DNA from 2 places in the Streptomyces alboniger genome. Region 1 is predicted to be linked to the other one. Evidence: predicted binding sites of a transcription regulator. Region 1 holds the regulator's gene; the other holds the start of a gene.
What was found. The regulator HrcA, encoded in region 1, represses chaperone genes, less so after heat shock. The targets are predictions, from matches to a motif close to TTNGCACTCNGNNNNNCNGAGTGCNAA.
Positions count from the first base shown of each region.

Region 2: the regulator HrcA is predicted to act here: its motif matches at 2,346-2,372, upstream of groES (co-chaperone GroES).

Region 1 covers NZ_CP023695.1:2,597,948-2,607,062, reverse strand. Annotated here, with positions in the region: gene CP975_RS11475 (DUF3097 domain-containing protein) at 13-888, opposite strand; gene CP975_RS11470 (MBL fold metallo-hydrolase) at 924-1,667, opposite strand; gene hrcA (heat-inducible transcriptional repressor HrcA) at 1,868-2,884, shown strand; gene dnaJ (molecular chaperone DnaJ) at 2,885-4,021, shown strand; gene CP975_RS11455 (nitronate monooxygenase) at 4,260-5,333, shown strand; gene CP975_RS11450 (16S rRNA (uracil(1498)-N(3))-methyltransferase) at 5,330-6,076, shown strand; gene CP975_RS11445 (hypothetical protein) at 6,158-6,751, shown strand; gene CP975_RS11440 (S41 family peptidase) at 6,833-9,115, shown strand, end outside.
Region 2 covers NZ_CP023695.1:4,710,595-4,719,709, reverse strand. Annotated here, with positions in the region: gene groL (chaperonin GroEL) at 125-1,753, opposite strand; gene groES (co-chaperone GroES) at 1,891-2,199, opposite strand; gene CP975_RS21215 (polysaccharide deacetylase family protein) at 2,697-3,623, opposite strand; gene CP975_RS21210 (class I SAM-dependent methyltransferase) at 3,706-4,980, shown strand; partial or broken gene CP975_RS21205 (MFS transporter) at 4,973-6,423, opposite strand; gene CP975_RS21200 (TetR/AcrR family transcriptional regulator) at 6,545-7,270, shown strand; gene CP975_RS21195 (class I SAM-dependent methyltransferase) at 7,293-7,880, shown strand; gene CP975_RS21190 (hypothetical protein) at 8,261-8,563, opposite strand; gene tsaD (tRNA (adenosine(37)-N6)-threonylcarbamoyltransferase complex transferase subunit TsaD) at 8,560-9,115, opposite strand, start outside.

The sequences.
Region 1 (9,115 bases):
ATCGGACAGGCCCTAGGGGAGCGTGACGAAGTCGATCAGTTCCTCGACGCGGCCGAGGAGCGCCGGCTCCAGGTCCTTGTAGCTGCGCACCGAGCCCAGGATCCGCTGCCACGCCGCCCCCGTGTTCGACGGCCAGCCCAGCGCCTCGCACACGCCCGTCTTCCAGTCCCGCCCCCTCGGCACCCTGGGCCACGCGTCGATGCCGACCGAGGACGGTTTCACCGCTTCCCACACGTCGATGTAGGGGTGGCCGACCACCAGGGCGTGCGCGCCGGTGACCTGGGCCGCGATGCGGGACTCCTTGGAGCCGGGGACCAGGTGGTCCACCAGGACGCCGAGGCGCGCGTCGGGGCCCGGGGAGAACTCCGCGACGATCGCGGGCAGGTCGTCGATGCCCTCCAGGTATTCGACGACCACGCCCTCGATGCGCAGGTCGTCACCCCATACTCGCTCGACCAACTCCGCGTCGTGGCGGCCCTCCACGTAGATGCGGCCGGCTCGGGCGACCCTGGCCCGCGCCCCGGGCACGGCCACCGAGCCGGACGCGGTGCGAGAAGGACGTACGGGGGAAGCCGGAGCCGTCGAGGGGCGCACGAGCGTGACCGTCCTGCCCTCCAGGAGGAAACCCCGAGGCTCCATCGGGAAGACCCGGTGCTTGCCGAAGCGGTCCTCCAGCGTCACCGTCGGGCCCTGCGCCGTCTTCTCGCAGCGGATCACCGCCCCGCAGAAACCGGTGCTCAGCTCCTCCACCACGAGGCCGGCGTCCGCCGCCACCTCCGGTACGGGCTTCGGCTTCTTCCAAGGTGGTGTGAGATCGGCGGAGTACATACGGCGCTGCGGGCCCGGAGGGCCCTCGGAGGGGTGGCGGCGGGAGACGGGTGGGCGCATTCCGGCGACGATAGGAAAAAGGCGCGGACCGCCCGCTACGACACGCCGAAGCGGGCCGCCAGTGTGGCGCGCTGCGCACGGACAAAAGCCGCGTCCACCACCGCACCGTGCCCCGGCACATACCGCGCGTCCTCCCCGCCCAGGCCGAGCAGCCGGTCCAGCGCCGCCGGCCACTGCGAGGGCACCGCGTCCGGACCGGCCTGCGGTTCCCCCGACTCCTCGACCAGGTCACCGCAGAAGACGATCTCCCGCCCGCCGTCGCCACCGGCCACCAGGACCACCAGGTCGTGGCCCGAGTGGCCGGGGCCCACGTTCGCGAGGAGGACCTGCACGCCGCCGCCGAGGTCGAGCGTCCACTCGCCGGACACCAAGTGGCGCGGGTGGACGAGGAGGTCCGCCGCCTCCGCCGCGGCCTCCGGGTCCACGCCGTGCCGCACCGCGTCCGCCCGCAGCTCGTCGGCGCCCCTGGCGAACACCGTGTCGATGCCCACCGCGCCGTACACCTCCACCCCCGCGAAGGCCGCGGCCCCGAGGACGTGGTCGAAGTGCGGGTGCGTCAACGCGAGATGCGTCACGCGGCGGCCCCCGCCGAGGATCTCCCCGGCCCGCGTCCGCAGCGCCGCGCCCTCCGCCAGGCTCGACCCCGCCTCGATCATCAGAGCGGCGTCGTCGCCGACGACGAGGCCCGCCGTGCAGTCCCAGACCGGCAGGCGGCACCGCCCCACCCGCGGCGCGAGCCGTTCCCAGCCCGCGGCTTCCCATGCCGGTTCCACATCCATACGGTGACGCTAGCCGCTGTGGTGCGCCTCGGCACGGCCGCTCGGGCGGGCCCGGACGGCTCGATGGGGTCCGGTGGCGTCCGGCCTTGCCGGGGCCGTACCCGACGGCCGTACACTGACCTTTTGACAGGCTGGCACTCACCCGCGTTGAGTGCCAGGCAGGGGACCACCGCGACGGATGACGGCTGGAGGTGTGCGCGATGCTCAGTGAACGCAGGCTCGAAGTGCTGCGCGCCATCGTCCACGACTATGTCGGGACGGAGGAGCCGGTCGGCTCCAAGGCGCTCACCGAGCGGCACAGTCTCGGCGTCTCCCCGGCCACGGTGCGCAACGACATGGCGGCGCTGGAGGAGGAGGGGTTCATCGCCCAGCCCCACACCAGCGCCGGGCGCATCCCGACGGACAAGGGCTACCGCCTCTTCGTCGACAAGCTCGCGGGCGTCAAGCCGATGACCGCGCCCGAGCGGCGCGCCATCCAGAACTTCCTCGACGGCGCCGTCGACCTCGACGACGTGGTGGGGCGCACGGTCCGGCTGCTCGCGCAGCTGACCCGGCAGGTCGCCGTCGTGCAGTACCCGTCGCTCACGCGGTCGACGGTGCGGCACGTGGAGCTGCTCTCGCTCGCGCCGGCCCGGCTGATGCTCGTACTGATCACGGACACGGGCCGGGTCGAGCAGCGGATGATCGACTGTCCGGCGCCCTTCGGCGAGACGTCGCTCGCGGATCTGCGGGCGCGCCTCAACAGCAGGGTCGCGGGCCGCCGCTTCGCGGATGTGCCGCAGCTGGTGCAGGACCTGCCCGAGAGCTTCGAGACCGAGGACCGCGGTACGGTCGCGACGGTCCTCTCCACCCTCCTCGAAACACTCGTCGAGGAGACCGAGGAGCGGCTGATGATCGGCGGGACCGCCAATCTCACCCGCTTCGGACATGACTTTCCCCTCACGATCCGGCCCGTTCTCGAAGCCCTTGAGGAGCAGGTCGTGCTCCTCAAGTTGCTTGGTGAGGTGCAGGATTCGGGCATGGCCGTACGGATCGGTCATGAGAACGCCCATGAGGGCCTCAGCTCCACCTCCGTGGTCTCGGTCGGCTACGGTTCGGGGAGCGAGGCAGTCGCGAAACTAGGCGTGGTCGGACCGACCCGCATGGACTATCCGGGAACGATGGGAGCAGTACGCGCAGTGGCACGTTACGTCGGACAGATCCTGGCGGAGTCGTAAGTGGCCACGGACTACTACGCCGTACTCGGCGTGCGCCGCGACGCTTCCCAGGACGAGATCAAGAAGGCCTTCCGGAGGCTGGCGCGTGAGCTTCACCCGGATGTGAATCCGGACCCGAAGACTCAGGAGCGCTTCAAGGAGATCAACGCCGCGTACGAGGTGTTGTCGGACCCGCAGAAGAAGCAGGTCTACGACCTCGGCGGCGACCCCCTGTCCCAGGCGGGCGGCGGAGGCGCGGGCGGCTTCGGCGCCGGTGGCTTCGGCAACTTCTCCGACATCATGGACGCGTTCTTCGGGACGGCGTCGCAGCGCGGACCGCGCTCGCGCACGCGTCGCGGCCAGGACGCCATGATCCGGCTGGAGATCGACCTCGACGAGGCCGCCTTCGGGACCACCAAGGACATCCAGGTCGACACCGCCGTGGTGTGTACGACCTGTAGCGGTGAGGGTGCCGCGCCGGGGACGTCCGCTCAGACGTGTGACATGTGCCGCGGTCGCGGTGAGGTGTCGCAGGTCACGCGGTCCTTCCTCGGCCAGGTCATGACCTCGCGGCCGTGCCCGCAGTGCCAGGGGTTCGGCACGGTCGTGCCGACGCCGTGCCCGGAGTGCGCCGGTGACGGCCGCATCCGGTCGCGCCGGACGCTGACGGTGAAGATCCCCGCCGGTGTGGACAACGGCACGCGGATCCAGCTCGCGGGCGAGGGCGAGGTCGGGCCCGGCGGCGGGCCCGCCGGTGACCTCTACGTCGAGATCCACGAGCTGCCGCACGACGTCTTCCAGCGGCGCGGCGACGACCTGCACTGCACGGTCACCATCCCGATGACGGCGGCGGCGCTCGGCACGAAGGTGCCGCTGAAGACGCTCGACGGCATGGAGGAGGTCGACATCCGCCCCGGCACCCAGTCCGGGCAGTCGATCCCGCTGCACGGGCGTGGCATCACGCATCTGCGGGGCGGTGGGCGCGGTGACCTCATCGTTCACGTCGAGGTGCTCACGCCGACGAAGCTCGATCCCGAGCAGGAGCGGGTGCTGCGGGAGCTTGCGCAGCTGCGGGGCGAGGAGCGGCCCACGGGGCAGTTTCAGCCGGGGCAGCAGGGGCTTTTCTCTCGGCTGAAGGATGCGTTCAACGGGCGGTAGCGCCTTGGGTGGTGCCGCTTGCCCCCGGCGCGGGGTCTTCCCGTGCCGGGGGCGCTTTGTTGTCTTTCCCGCGGGTGCGTTGTGGTTGCTCGCGCAGTTCCCCGCGCCCCTTACGGGGCTTGTTCGCGCCCCGCGGCGGAGCCGCTTGTGTCACGGCCCCGCGCCCCTTACGGGGCTTGTTCGCGCCCCTTGCGGGGTGCGATTCGGTTGGCTGGTGGGGGCGTGGCACGATGCCGTTATGTCCTCCGTGCTGACCGAGCTGTGTCGCCTTCCGATCGTGCAGGCCCCCATGGCGGGCGGTGCCTCCTGTCCGCAGTTGGCCGCGGCCGTTTCCGAGGCCGGTGGGCTGGGGTTCCTCGCCGCCGGGTACAAGACCGCCGACGGGATGTACCAGGAGGTCAAGCAGTTGCGGGGCCTGACCTCGCGGCCCTTCGGCGTCAATCTCTTCATGCCGCAGCCCGAGTACGCGGACGCCGCGGCCGTCGACGTGTACCGCAGCCAGCTCGCCGGTGAGGCCACCTGGTACGAGACGCAGCTCGGCGACCCGGACAGCGGGCGCGACGACGGGTACGACGCCAAGCTCGCGATCCTGCTCGACGACCCGGTGCCGGTCGTCTCCTTCACCTTCGGCTGCCCGACCCGCGACGTCCTCGACTCCCTCGCGCGCGTCGGCACCCTCACCGTCGTCACCGTCACCACGCCCGAGGAGGCCCAGGCCGCCCAGTGGGCCGGTGCCGACGCCGTCTGTGTGCAGGGCATCGAGGCGGGCGGGCACCAGGGCACCCACAAGGACAACCCCGAGGCCGACGGTGCGGGGATCGGGCTGCTCTCCCTCATCACGCAGGTCCGCGAGACCGTGCAGATTCCCATCGTCGCGACAGGCGGCCTGATGCGCGGCGCGCAGATCGCCGCGGTGCTCGCGGCCGGTGCGGACGCCGCCCAGCTCGGCACGGCGTTCCTGGTCACCCCGGAGTCGGGCGCCAACCTCCTGCACAAGCGGGCCATGACCAATCCGATGTTCCTGCGGACCGAGCTGACCCGGGCGTTCTCCGGACGGCCCGCGCGCGGCCTCGTCAACCGGTTCATGCGCGAGCACGGCCCGTACGCGCCCGCCGCCTACCCCCAGGTGCACCACCTCACCAGCGGCCTGCGCAAGGCCGCCGCGAAGGCCGGTGACGCGCAGGGCATGGCGCTCTGGGCCGGGCAGGGCCACCGGCTCGCCAGGGAACTGCCCGCCGGACAGCTCGTGGAGGTCCTCGCGGCCGAACTGGCCGAGGCCCAGGGCGCGTCGACGCGGGACGGTGCGGCGTGACCGCCCCCGTGTTCGTCGTCGAACGGTTCGACGGGGATGTGCGCGGCGGCGGACGGTACGTACTCGATGGGCCCGAAGGGCGGCACGCCGTCTCCGTGAAGCGGCTGCGCGCCGGTGAGGACGTCGTCCTGACCGACGGCGCCGGACGGTGGGCGGAGTGCGTGGTCCTGGAGACGGAGGGCAAGGACCGGCTCGTCGTGACGATGGGCTCCGTGGCCGAGGAGCCCGAGGCGGAGCCGCGGATCACCGTCGTCCAGGCGCTGCCCAAGGGCGACCGCGGTGAACTCGCCGTCGAGACCATGACCGAGACCGGCGTCGACGCGGTCGTGCCGTGGACCGCGTCGCGCTGCATCACGCAGTGGAAGGGCGAGCGCGGCCTCAAGGCGCTGGCCAAGTGGCGGGCCACCGCGCGCGAGGCGGGCAAGCAGTCGCGCCGCGTGCGCTTCCCGGAGGTGGCGGACGCGGCCTCCACCAAGCAGGTCGCCGCCCTCCTCACGGGCGCCGACTTCGCGGCCGTCCTGCACGAGGAGGGCAGCGAGCCGCTGGCCACCGCGGAACTGCCGGCGAGCGGGCGGATCGTTCTCGTCGTAGGGCCCGAAGGGGGCGTCTCCCCGGACGAGTTGGCGGCCTTCGCCGAGGCGGGCGCCAAGCCGTACCGCCTCGGGCGCAGCGTGCTGCGCACGTCGACCGCCGGGACCGCGGCGACCGCGCTGCTCCTCGGCCGCACCGGCCGCTGGTCCTGACGCCCGCCGCGGCGGGCGCGGGTCGACAGATGGCCGCAAGCGGTCTACCGCACCGGCGCACGGGGTGGCACCCTGCCGCCTATGGGGGCATTGAGGCGGTTACAGCAGCGGAACGTATGGAAACGGCGGAGGCCCATCCTGGGCGCCGTCGGGCTCGTCGGTGTCGCCGCGCTGGGAGCAGGCGCGTGCGAGCCCGTAGGCGGTGATCTGAACACCTCCGCGGTCGCGCTCACCGTCGACGAGATGGGCACCAAGGAGCTGGAGCGGCAGCGTCTCGACGTGGCGTGGATCAGCTGCACGGCCCGCTACCAGGACCGGGTGACGCCCAAGAGCGGCGCTCCGACACCCGAGTCCGTCGTCGAGGTGGACTGTCAGGGCGAGTCCGAGGACGGCAAGGACATCACCATCACGGGCAAGGTGCGCGCCGTCGTCGACGGCAAGTGCGTACGCGGCAACCTCACCGCCAAGGTCGAGGGCAAGGAGTGGTTCCAGGTCGACGTCCTCGGCAACTGCGGGGCGGACGACGGCGACGGTGGCGGCAAGCCCTCCCCGCCGCCCGGTTCCCAGCCGCCGCCCTCCCACGACGAGCCGGAGCCCGGCCCCACCACGACCGTCACGGTGACCGTCACTCCGCACCCGCCGCCCGCGACCTGCGACTGCGCCCCGGGGAAGTGACCGGCGGGCACCGGCGGCGGCCGGGGACGAAGTGATCCAAACCGCTGCCGGGCCGCCCGCCGCCTGCCTAGGCTGGGTGGTGTGACTCAGACTGCGTACCTCCGGTATCCGCACATCCACGGCGAGTTGACCGCCTTCACGGCTGAGGACGACGTCTGGGTCGCCCCCCTCGACGGGGGCCGCGCCTGGCGGGTGAGTGCCGACAACATGCCCGTGAACCACCCCCGCTTCTCCCCGGACGGCACGACCGTCGCCTGGACGTCCAGCCGCGACGGGGCGCCCGAGGTGCACATCGCGCCCGTCGACGGCGGCCCCTCCAAGAGGCTGACGTACTGGGGCACATGGAAGACGGGCGTGCGCGGCTGGACCCCGGACGGGCAGGTCCTCGCCGTCAGCGCCGCGGGCCAGGCCTCCCTGCGCCGCAGCTGGGCGCGGGCCGTGCCGCTGGACGGCGGCCCCGCGGCCACCCTGCCCTACGGCCCGGTCGGCGACGCCGCGCACGGCCCCGACGGGCAGGTCCTGCTGCTCTCCGCCCCCATGGGCCGCGAGGCCGCCTGGTGGAAGCGGTACCGCGGCGGCACCGCGGGCAAGCTGTGGATCCGCGAGGCGGCGGACGCCGAGTTCGTACGCCTGCACGCGGATCTCGACGGGAACATCGAGTACCCGCTGTGGGTGGGGGAACGCGTCGCCTTCCTCTCCGACCACGAAGACGTCGGCGCCCTGTACTCCTCGCTGCCCGACGGCTCCGACCTGCGCCGCCACACGCCCATCGACGGCTTCTACGCCCGGCACGCCGCCACCGACGGCACCCGTGTGATCTATACGAGCGCCGGTCGGCTCTGGCTCCTCGACGACCTGTCCGGCGCCGAGCCGCGCCGCCTCGACATCCGGCTCGGCGGCCAGCGCGCCGACCTCCAGCCGCACCCCGTGTCCGCCGCCCGATGGTTCGGGGCCGCCGCGCCCGACCACACCGGCCGCGGCAGCGCCGTCTCCGTGCGCGGCTCCGTGCACTGGATCACCCACCGCGAGGGACCGGCCCGCGCGCTCGCCGCCACGCCGGGGGTGCGCGCCCGGCTGCCCCGCACCTTCCGCGTGGCCGGTGAGGAGCACGTGGTGTGGGTGACCGACGCGGAAGGCGACGAGGCGCTGGAGTTCGCCCCCGCCACCGGCCCCGCGCCCGGCGCTACCCCCCGCAGGCTCGCCGCGGGACAGCTCGGCCGGGTCCTCTCGCTCGCCATGTCACCGGACGGCGGCCGCGCCGCCGTCGCCTCGCACGACGGGCGCGTCCTGCTCGTCGAGCGGGAGAGCGGCGAGGTCCGCGAGGTCGACCGCAGCGAGGACGGCGAGGTCACCGGGCTGGTCTTCTCGCCCGACTCCGCCTGGCTCGCCTGGTCGCACCCCGGCCCGCGCCCGCTGCGCCAGCTCAGACTCGCCAACACCGCCGACCTGTCGGTGTCCGAGGCGACCCCGCTGCGCTTCCGTGACTACGCGCCCGCCTTCACCCTCGATGGCAAGCACCTCGCGTTCCTGTCCGCCCGCGCCTTCGACCCGGTCTACGACGAGCACGTGTTCGACCTCGCCTTCGTCGGCGGCTCACGGCCCTACCTGATCACGCTCGCCGCGGCCACCCCCTCCCCCTTCGGGCCGCAGCGGCACGGCAGGCCCTTCGAGGGGCAGGACAGCCCAGGAGCCGAGACACCCGACAGCGAGGGCGCGCCCGTCACCCGCATCGACTTCGACGGGCTCGCCGACCGCATCGTCCCGTTCCCCGTCGAGGCCGCCCGCTACACCACGCTGCGCGCCGCCAAGGACGGCCTGCTCTGGCTGCGCCACCCGGTGCGCGGCGTGCTCGGCGCCTCCCGGGCCACCCCCTCCGACCCGGAGCCGCACACCGAGCTGGAGCGCTACGACCTCGCCCAGCGCCGCGTGGAGGAACTGGCCGCCGACGCCGACCACTTCGCGGTAACCGGCGACGGCAAGCGGGTCCTGCTGTGGACCGACGGCAAGCTGAAGGTGGTGCCCAGCGACCGGCGCGCCTCCGGCGACGAGGACAGCGAGTCCAACATCACCGTCGACCTCTCCCGGATCCGCCACACCGTCGACCCGGCCGCCGAGTGGCGCCAGATGTACGAGGAGGCGGGCCGCCTCATGCGGGACAACTTCTGGCGGCCCGACATGGGCGGCGTCGACTGGGACGCCGTACTGGACCGCTACCGCCCGGTGCTCGACCGCGTCGCCACCCACGACGACCTCGTCGACCTGCTCTGGGAGGTCCAGGGCGAACTGGGCACCTCGCACGCGTACGTCACCCCCGGCGGGGGCGGCGGCTCCGCCCACCGCCAGGGCCTCCTCGGCGCCGACCTC
Region 2 (9,115 bases), 2.1 Mb from region 1:
CCTCGCGCAGTTCCCCGCACCCGGCAAAGACAGCGCAACCCGGCAGACGCGCCCCGAAAAGGCTGAGGCCCGGCTCCCCCGCAAGGGAGCCGGGCCTCAGTCACCGTTCAAGCGAGCGCAGCGGTCAGTGCGAGTGACCGTGGCCGTGGCCGTGCCCGGCCTCCGCCTCTTCCTCCGCCGGCTTCTCGACGACCAGGGTCTCGGTCGTCAGGAGCAGGGAGGCGATGGACGCGGCGTTCTCCAGCGCGGAGCGCGTGACCTTGACCGGGTCGATGACGCCGGCCTTGACCAGGTCGCCGTACTCGCCGGTCGCGGCGTTGAAGCCGAAGCCCTTGTCCAGCTCGGCGACCTTGGAGGTGATGACGTAACCCTCCAGGCCGGCGTTCTCGGCGATCCAGCGCAGCGGCTCGACGGCGGCGCGGCGGACGACCGCGACACCCGTGGCCTCGTCGCCGGTCTTGTCGAGGTTGCCCTCGAGGACCTTGACGGCGTGGACCAGAGCGGAGCCACCACCGGAGACGATGCCCTCCTCGACCGCGGCGCGGGTCGCGGAGATGGCGTCCTCCAGACGGTGCTTCTTCTCCTTCAGCTCCACCTCGGTGGCGGCGCCGACCTTGATGACGCACACGCCGCCGGCCAGCTTCGCGAGGCGCTCCTGGAGCTTCTCGCGGTCCCAGTCGGAGTCCGTGGCCTCGATCTCGGCCTTGATCTGGGCGACGCGGCCCTCGACGTCGGCCTTGTTGCCGCCGCCGTCGACGATCGTGGTGTCGTCCTTGGTGATGGTGACGCGGCGGGCGGTGCCGAGCACGTCCAGGCCGACCTGGTCGAGCTTGAGGCCGACCTCCTCGGCGATGACGGTGCCGCCCGTGAGGGTGGCCATGTCGCCGAGCATCGCCTTGCGGCGGTCGCCGAAGCCGGGGGCCTTCACCGCGACGGCGTTGAACGTGCCGCGGATCTTGTTCACGACCAGGGTCGACAGGGCCTCGCCCTCGACGTCCTCGGCGATGATCAGGAGCGGCTTCGAGGAGTTGGCCTGGATGACCTTCTCGAGCAGCGGCAGGAGGTCCTGGATGGAGGAGATCTTGCCCTGGTGGATCAGGATGTACGGGTCGTCGAGGACGGCCTCCATACGCTCCTGGTCGGAGACCATGTACGGGGACAGGTAGCCCTTGTCGAAGGCCATGCCCTCGGTGAAGTCCAGCTCCAGGCCGAAGGTGTTGGACTCCTCGACGGTGATGACACCGTCCTTGCCGACCTTGTCCATCGCCTCGGCGATCAGCTCGCCGACCTGCGGGTCCTGGGCCGACAGACCGGCGACGGCCGCGATGTCGGCCTTGTCGTCGATCGGGCGGGCGGTGGCGAGCAGTTCCTCGGAGACGGCCGCGACGGCGGCGTCGATGCCCTTCTTCAGGGCGGCCGGGGAGGCGCCGGCTGCGACGTTGCGCAGGCCTTCCTTGACCAGGGCCTGGGCGAGCACGGTGGCGGTGGTGGTGCCGTCGCCAGCGATGTCGTTGGTCTTGGTCGCCACCTCCTTCACCAGCTGGGCGCCGAGGTTCTCGTACGGGTCCTCGACCTCGACCTCACGGGCGATGGTGACGCCGTCGTTGGTGATGGTCGGGGCGCCGAACTTCTTGTCGATGACGACGTTGCGGCCGCGGGGGCCGATCGTCACCTTGACCGTGTCGGCAAGCTTGTTGACGCCGCGCTCAAGGGCGCGACGGGCGTCCTCGTCGAACTTCAGGATCTTCGCCATGGGAGCGATTCAGCCCTCTCGAAAACTCGGGTGAACGAACCGCGCCCCTCGCCGCCCGGCAATCAGCGGGGTGACCAGGGGCGCAGCTCAAAAAGCAAATCTGCTGGTGAAGCAGGTGATGCAGGTGAAGCGGTGAATTACTTCTCGACGATCGCGAGCACGTCGCGAGCCGAGAGGACGAGGTACTCCTCGCCGCTGTACTTCACCTCGGTGCCGCCGTACTTGCTGTACAGCACGATGTCGCCGGTCTTCACGTCGAGCGGCAGACGCTCGCCGTTCTCGAAGCGGCCCGGGCCCACGGCCAGGACGACGCCCTCCTGGGGCTTCTCCTTGGCGGTGTCCGGAATGACCAGGCCGGAGGCCGTGGTCTGCTCGGCGTCGAGCGGCTGGACCACAATGCGGTCCTCGAGCGGCTTGATGGCAACCTTGGAGCTGGTGGTCGTCACGATCCGGTCTCCCCCTTCGGAGATCTCACGGGGTTAACAGTCTTAGGTGTGGCGACCAGGTGGATCCGTCGTCGCGGGTGCCGGACCTGCCCGTCGCTATTGGCACTCTCCAACGGGGAGTGCCAGAAGCGAGACTAGGACGGCGATTAGCACTCGGTCAAGCGGAGTGCCAATCGACTGCGTCCGGCTTCAGCGGATCGCGGTGCCCCGGGCCGCCGGGGCGGGCGGTGTTTTCCCTCGTTCGGGGCAACGGCTCTCGGTGACGCCGGGTTCCCTTCCCGCGGCCCGCGGAGGCCTCGTTTCCCGTGGACAGCGGTCGAGAGCGTTCGGCGCGCCGGTGACCGCGGGCTCGCGGCTCGGTAGTTTCTCCGCCGCCTTTCTGCCCAGTCGCTCGATCGGGTCGACCGATTCCGCGCAGGACGTCAGCAGCGCGGGCGCGAGTACTCCGCACAGCAGGGCCCCGGCGAGGAGGCGGCGGTGCGCTCGCGCCCGCCGGGTCACAGGTAGTCCTCCAGCCTGGCCACCGCGTACCCCTTGCCCGTGACCGTCTTCATGAGCCTGCGGACCATGTCGGGCATGGTGCCCTTCCAGTCCTCGCGGCCCCTGAAGTGGGTGAGGATGATGTCGCCGGGGTGCAGGTCACGGTCCCACTCGCGGTACTCCATGCGGTCGGCGAAGACCTCCGCGTTCCACAGCGGCACGGCCTTGATGCCGCAGGACTTCGCGGCGCGCAGCGTGTCGTCGTTGTAGTTGCCGTACGGCGGGCGGAAGAGTTCGGGCCGCTTGCCGTAGCGCTTCTCGATGGTGTCCTGCATGCCGCAGATCTCGCGGCGCTGGCTCTTGTACGAGAGGCCGGGCATGTAGCGGTGATTGAGGGTGTGGTTGTTCAGGGTGACCCCGCGCGACTGCATCTTCTTGAAGTACGCGTAGTCCTCCTTGACCAGGTAGTCACTGAGGAAGGCGGTGTACGGGATCCTCAGGTCGCTCATCATCCTCAGCAGCGCCGGGTCCTTCTCGGCGCCGTCGTCGATGGTGAGGAAGACGACCTTCTGCTTGGTCGGGATGGTAGTGAAGACCGGCGGCAGCTTGGCCTGGCCCTTGACCTCGAAGCCCTTGCGGGTCTTGAGCCGCGGCTTCTTCCTGGGTGGCGCGGGCGCCGCCAGCGGGGTCTTGGCGAGGCGCCAGCGCTTGGCGGCCGCGACCCGGGCGGCCTGGGTGACGGCGAGCTGATGGGCGTAGGAGTCGAGGGCCCTGGCGGGCGGGGCCTTGAGCGGCTGCTGGCCGTGGGCGGGCTTCACGGCGTCCGAGCCGCCCGCGGAGGCGCAGCCCGAGGCGATCGCCGTGACGGTCAGCACCGCCACGACGGCACGCGTCTGATTCTTCCGCCGTGCGGCGGATTCTTCCTTTTGTCGTACGAGTTGCATGGCGCCGGATCCTCGCAGCTCACCGGCGTGCCCCGGGGCCGACACCGCCACCGGCCGCGCACCATCCACCGACTGGCCCACAATGGGGCGGGTGAACGACCCGAACACGCCGCCGCCGAGCGCCCCTGCCGCCCACCGCGCCACCGGAGGCACCGAGGACGCCGGCCTCGACGATCCCCTCGCCGCCTTCGCCGCCCTGCGCACCGAAGCGGGCCGGGCCCTGCTCGACGAGGTGCGGGACGTGGAGCCCGCGCAGGAGCTGGCCGCCGCCACCCGGCTGCGCCGCGAGCACCCGGCGCCGCTCGTCTCGGCCGCCCTCGGCCAGGCGCGGCTGCGCCGGCGGGCGGCGGCGAAGTTCGGCGCGAAGGACGCGGGCCGGATGTTCTTCACGCCGGACGGCGTCGAGCAGTCCACCCGCGCCTCCGTCGCCACGCACCGCGCCGAGAGCTTCAGGAGCCTGGGGGTGCGTACCCTCGCCGACCTGTGCTGCGGCATCGGCGGTGACGCGATCGCCCTGGCACGGGCCGGGATCTCCGTGCTCGCCGTCGACCGCTCCCCGCTGACCTGCGCGGTCGCCCGTGCCAACGCCGAGGCGCTCGGGCTCGCCGACCTCATCGAGGTCCGGGAGGCCGATGTCACGGACGTGGACACATCGGCGTACGACGCGGTGTTCGTGGACCCGGCGCGGCGCTCCTCCAAGCGCGGCCGCATCTTCGATCCGGAGTCCTACTCCCCGCCGCTGTCCTGGGCGGTCCAGGCGGCCCGCAAGGCCCCGCGCGCCGCGCTGAAGATCGCCCCCGGGATCCCGCACGAGGCGATCCCCGCGGGGACCGAGGCCGAGTGGATCTCGGACGGCGGCGATGTGAAGGAGGCCGTGCTGTGGTTCGGCACGGACGCGCCCGCCTCGCACCGCGCGACGCTCCTGCCCCAAGACGTCTCCCTGTGGAGCTCCCTCGACGCGATGCTTCCCGACCCCGAGGTGCGGCCCGTGGGGCGGTACCTGTACGAGCCGGACGGCGCCGTCATCCGTGCGCATCTGGTCGCCGAGGTCGCGGCGCGGGTCGGCGGCGGACTGATCGACGAGACCATCGCGTACGTCACGTCCGACGCGCTGCACGCGACGCCCTACGCGGTGGCGTACGAGATCACCGACCGGCTCCCCTTCGGTGTCAAGAAGCTGAAGGCCCTGCTCCGGGAGCGGGAGGTCGGGATCCTGACGGTGAAGAAGCGGGGCTCGGCGGTGGAACCGGAGGAACTGCGCCGCAAGGTGAAGCCGCGGGGGAAGAACGCGGCGACGGTGTTCCTGACGCGGGTGGCCGGGGCGCCCACGATGCTGATCGGCCACCCGGCCCCGTGAGGTCCGGGGCGCTGTCCCGCGCCGGCGGCACGGGCGACGACGGACGGCGGCCGTGCAGCACGGCCGTCCCCAGCGCGGCCGCCACCAGCAGTCCCGCGGACACCGCGAAGGCCGCCGCGTGCCCCTCGGCGAGGGAGGCCCGGTCGGTCCCCGTGCCGGTGACGTTCGCCGCGACCGTGACCAGGACCGCGAGGCCGAGCGAGCCGCCGAGCTGACGCGAGCTGTTGAGCAGCCCGGAGGCCATGCCGGCCTCCTCGGGGGCGACCCCGCTGGTCGCGGCCGTGCCCAGCGGTACGAAGCACATGCCGATGCCGACACTCGCGACCAGCGAGGGTCCGAGGATCGAGCCGAGGAACGTACCGCCCGCCTCGACCGTCAGCGCGAACCACCCGAACCCGGCGGCCCCGAGCAGCCCGCCCGCCACGAGCAGCGCCCGCTCGCCGACCCGCCCGACCGCGTGGGCCGCGACCGTCGACCCGGCCACGACGCCCGCGCAGAACGGCAGGAACGCGGCACCGGCCGCCGTCGGCCCGTACCCCATCACCTGCTGGAGGTAGAGCGAGGTGAAGTAGAAGGCGGCGAACTGCCCCGACGACATCAGTAGCGAGAAGACGTTCGCGGAGAGCACGGGCCGGTGGGCGGTGCCGAGCAGGCCGAGCCGCAGCAGCGGCTCCCGCTTGCGGGCCTCGACGGCGACGAAGGCCGCGAGCAGGACGGCCGCGACGCCGAGCGTGCCCAGCGTGGTGCCGGATCCCCAGGCGTACGTCTCCGTGCGCACGAGGCCGAGTACGAGCGCCGCCGCCCCGGCCGTGACGAGCAGGGCGCCGGTGACGTCGAGGCGGGGCGCGGGCCCGGTGCGGCGGTCGACGGGCACCCCGCGGCGGGCGGTGAGGAGCGCGGCGAGCACCACGGGGACGTTGACGAGCATCACGGAGCGCCAGCCCACCCAGTCGGTGAGCAGTCCGCCCGCCATGATCCCGACCGCGCCGCCGAGCGCTCCCGCGACGCCCCAGAGAGGCCGAGCGCCCGCGAACGCGCGGGCCCCGCCGCGTAGTTGACGGTGATCAGGGTGAGCGCGACGGGCGCGAGCGCGGCCGCGCCCGCGCCCTGCACCGCCCGCGCCGCGATGAGCTGACCCGGCGTCAGGGCGAGCCCGCCCGCGAGGCTCGCCACGCCGAAGACGACGAAGCCCCAGATGAGGGTGCGCCGACGTCCGGCCAGGTCGGCGAGGCGTCCGCCGAGCATGAGCAGGCCGCCGAAGGCGAGCGCGTAGGCGTTGACGACCCAGAGCAGCGAGCCGGGGGCGAAGCCGAGGTCGTCGCCCATGTCGGGCAGGGCGATGTTGACGACGGACACGTCGAGGGAGACGAGGAACTGCACGGTGAGCAGCACTGGCAGGAGCCAACGCCCTTGTAAGGCGTTCGAGTCCCCCTTGTTCCGCACCTTGCTCCGCACCGTGTTCCGCACCTTGTTCCGCACCTTGTTCACCATGCGCGGCACATTACTATACGCGTATAGAAACTCCGCAAGTCCCGATCGCGCGGGCAGGCACGACAATGGGCGGGTGGCAGCAGAGAAAGACCCAGGGACGACATCCGGCGAGCCGAAGAAGCGCCGCGTGGGGCGCCCCCGTCGCCTGGAACCGGAGACGATCGTCGCGACCGCCCGCCGGATCCTTCAGGAGGAGGGCGTGGCGGCCCTGAGCATGCGCCGGGTCGCCAAGGAGGTCGGCACGACGCCGATGGCGCTCTACCACCACGTACGCGACAAGGACGAGCTGCTGATGCTCACGCTCGCCGGTACCGCCGCCACGGTCCCGCGCCCCGAGCTGCCGGCCGACCCGCGCGAGCGCCTCCTCGCCGTGACCCTGCACATGCACGGCACGCTGGCGCGGATGCCCTGGGTGGTCGAGGTGCTCAGCCTCGGCGACCTCACCGACAGGGGCGCCCTGTGGATGGTCGAGGAGATGATCGGCGCGGCCGTCGACTGCGGCCTCACCCCCGCGGAGGCGGTCCGCGCCTACCGGACCCTGTGGCACTGCGTCTACGGAGACCTGGTCTTCCGCCGCGCGATGGAGCGCCGCGCCGAGGATCCGGACCGCAAGCGGCACTTCCCCGGCATGCTCACGGACGCGGACGCGGCCGAACTCCCCCACCTCGCGGCGCTCGCGGACCAGTGGACCGAACTGACCGAGGACTACGACGTGGCCCGCCAACTGGGCGCGGTGATCGACGGGTTGCTGGGGCGGACGGGACGGGAGAGCCTAGGCGGCCGGGAGCGGGCGGAGTGAGCCGTGTGCCAGGCTCGCCGCCATGCCCTTCGACCACAACGACCACTACCACCCGCTGCTCCTGAGGCACCTGCCGCCGCACGGCCGCACCGCCCTCGACATCGGCTGCGGCACCGGCCGTTTCGCCCGCCGCCTCGCGGCCCGCGGCTACGAGGTCGACGCGCTCGACCCGTCGGCGGAGGTCATCGCCGAGGCCGAAGCGCTGGGTGGAGGCCCCCGCTACCGGCGGGCGGACGTGACCGCGGAGGACCTCCCCGAGGGCCACTACGACGTCATCACCTGCCTGGCGAGCCTGCACCACATGCCGTTCACCACGCTGACCCGGCTGCGCGCCGCCCTCGCGCCCGGCGGCACCCTGCTCGTCCTCGGCTGCTACGCCGGGGCGACCTGGTGGGACCTCGCGGCGGCCCCGGCCAACGCGCTGGCGCGCCTGACGGTGTACGCGGGCGAGCGCGTGCGCGGCACGCACGCGCCCCCGCTCAAGGCCCCCGTACGGCAGCCCGACATGACGCTCCCGCGGATCCGCGCCGAGGCGGCCCGCCTCCTGCCCGGCAGCCGTGTGCGCCAACTGCTCTTCTGGCGCTATCTGCTGACGTACCGCGCCGGGTGATCACAGCGGCTCGCGGCGGTTCCGGACCCTGGACTCCGGCGACGTGATCCAGCACCACTGGGCGAGGCCGGGGCCCCGGCCGGGAGTTCGTGCCGGACGAGCGCGTACCTGCCGTCGCCGCGGTCCGCCCACACGAAGACATCGGTGTCCTGCGCGGCGCCGCGAACACCGCCTCGCTCTCGTCCTCGCGGCCGCTCAGTGCACGGGCGGTGGCGCCGGCCGCCACGGCGGCGTACGCGGGATCCCCCGCGAGTGCCTCCTGGAGCCGGATGTGCCGGAACTGGCGGCGACCGGCACACCACGGGTGAGGCGGCGTCGCGAACGTCCCGGTACCAGGAGCACCGCGGCATGCTGCCGGAACGGCCGTGGCAGGACCGGAGCTATCCGGCCGACGCCGCGACCGACTCGACCGACTCGAACCGCCAGCGGTGCACCGCCCGCGTCACCAGCTCCGCCGCGGGCTCCGGCAGCTCCGGAAGCTCGGCGTCGAACGCGGCGTCCCACCAGGTGATGACCAGGACCCGGTCCTGCGGCGCCCGGAAGCACTCCCGGCGCACCGGCCCGCCGACTCCCCCACCGGTCGGCCCGTCGGCCAGCTCGCGGGCCCGCTCCCGCGCCCACGCGAGCAGTTCCGCGCCGCGCCCCTCGACGGCACGGGCCTCCCACATCAGCGCGACGGTCACGAGTACAGGTTCCCCTTGCTGACCTCGTGCACATGGTCGTGGTCGTGCGTGTGGCCGTGACCGTGGCCCGGCACGTGCGGTTCCGTCACCGGCAGCGACGAGTCCGCCGACAGGTCCCAGGACGAGGCCGAGCGGTTGCGCGCCACCATCTCCGCGCCGAGGGCCGCGACCATCGCGCCGTTGTCCGTGCACAGCTTCGGACGCGGCACTCGAAGGCGGATCCCGGCCTTCTCGCAGCGCTCCTGCGCGAGAGCGCGGAGCCGCGAGTTGGCGGCCACGCCACCGCCGATCATGAGGTGGTCGACGCCCTCGTCCTTGCACGCGCGGACCGCCTTGCGGGTCAGCACGTCGACGACCGCCTCCTGGAAGGACGCCGACACGTCCCGCACCGGCACCTCCTCGCCCGCGGCCCGCTTGGCCTCGATCCAGCGGGCGACGGACGTCTTGAGCCCGGAGAAGGAGAAGTCGTAGGCCGGGTCGCGCGGGCCGGTCAGACCGCGCGGGAACGCGATCGCCTCCGGGTCGCCCTCGCGCGCGTACCGGTCGATGACG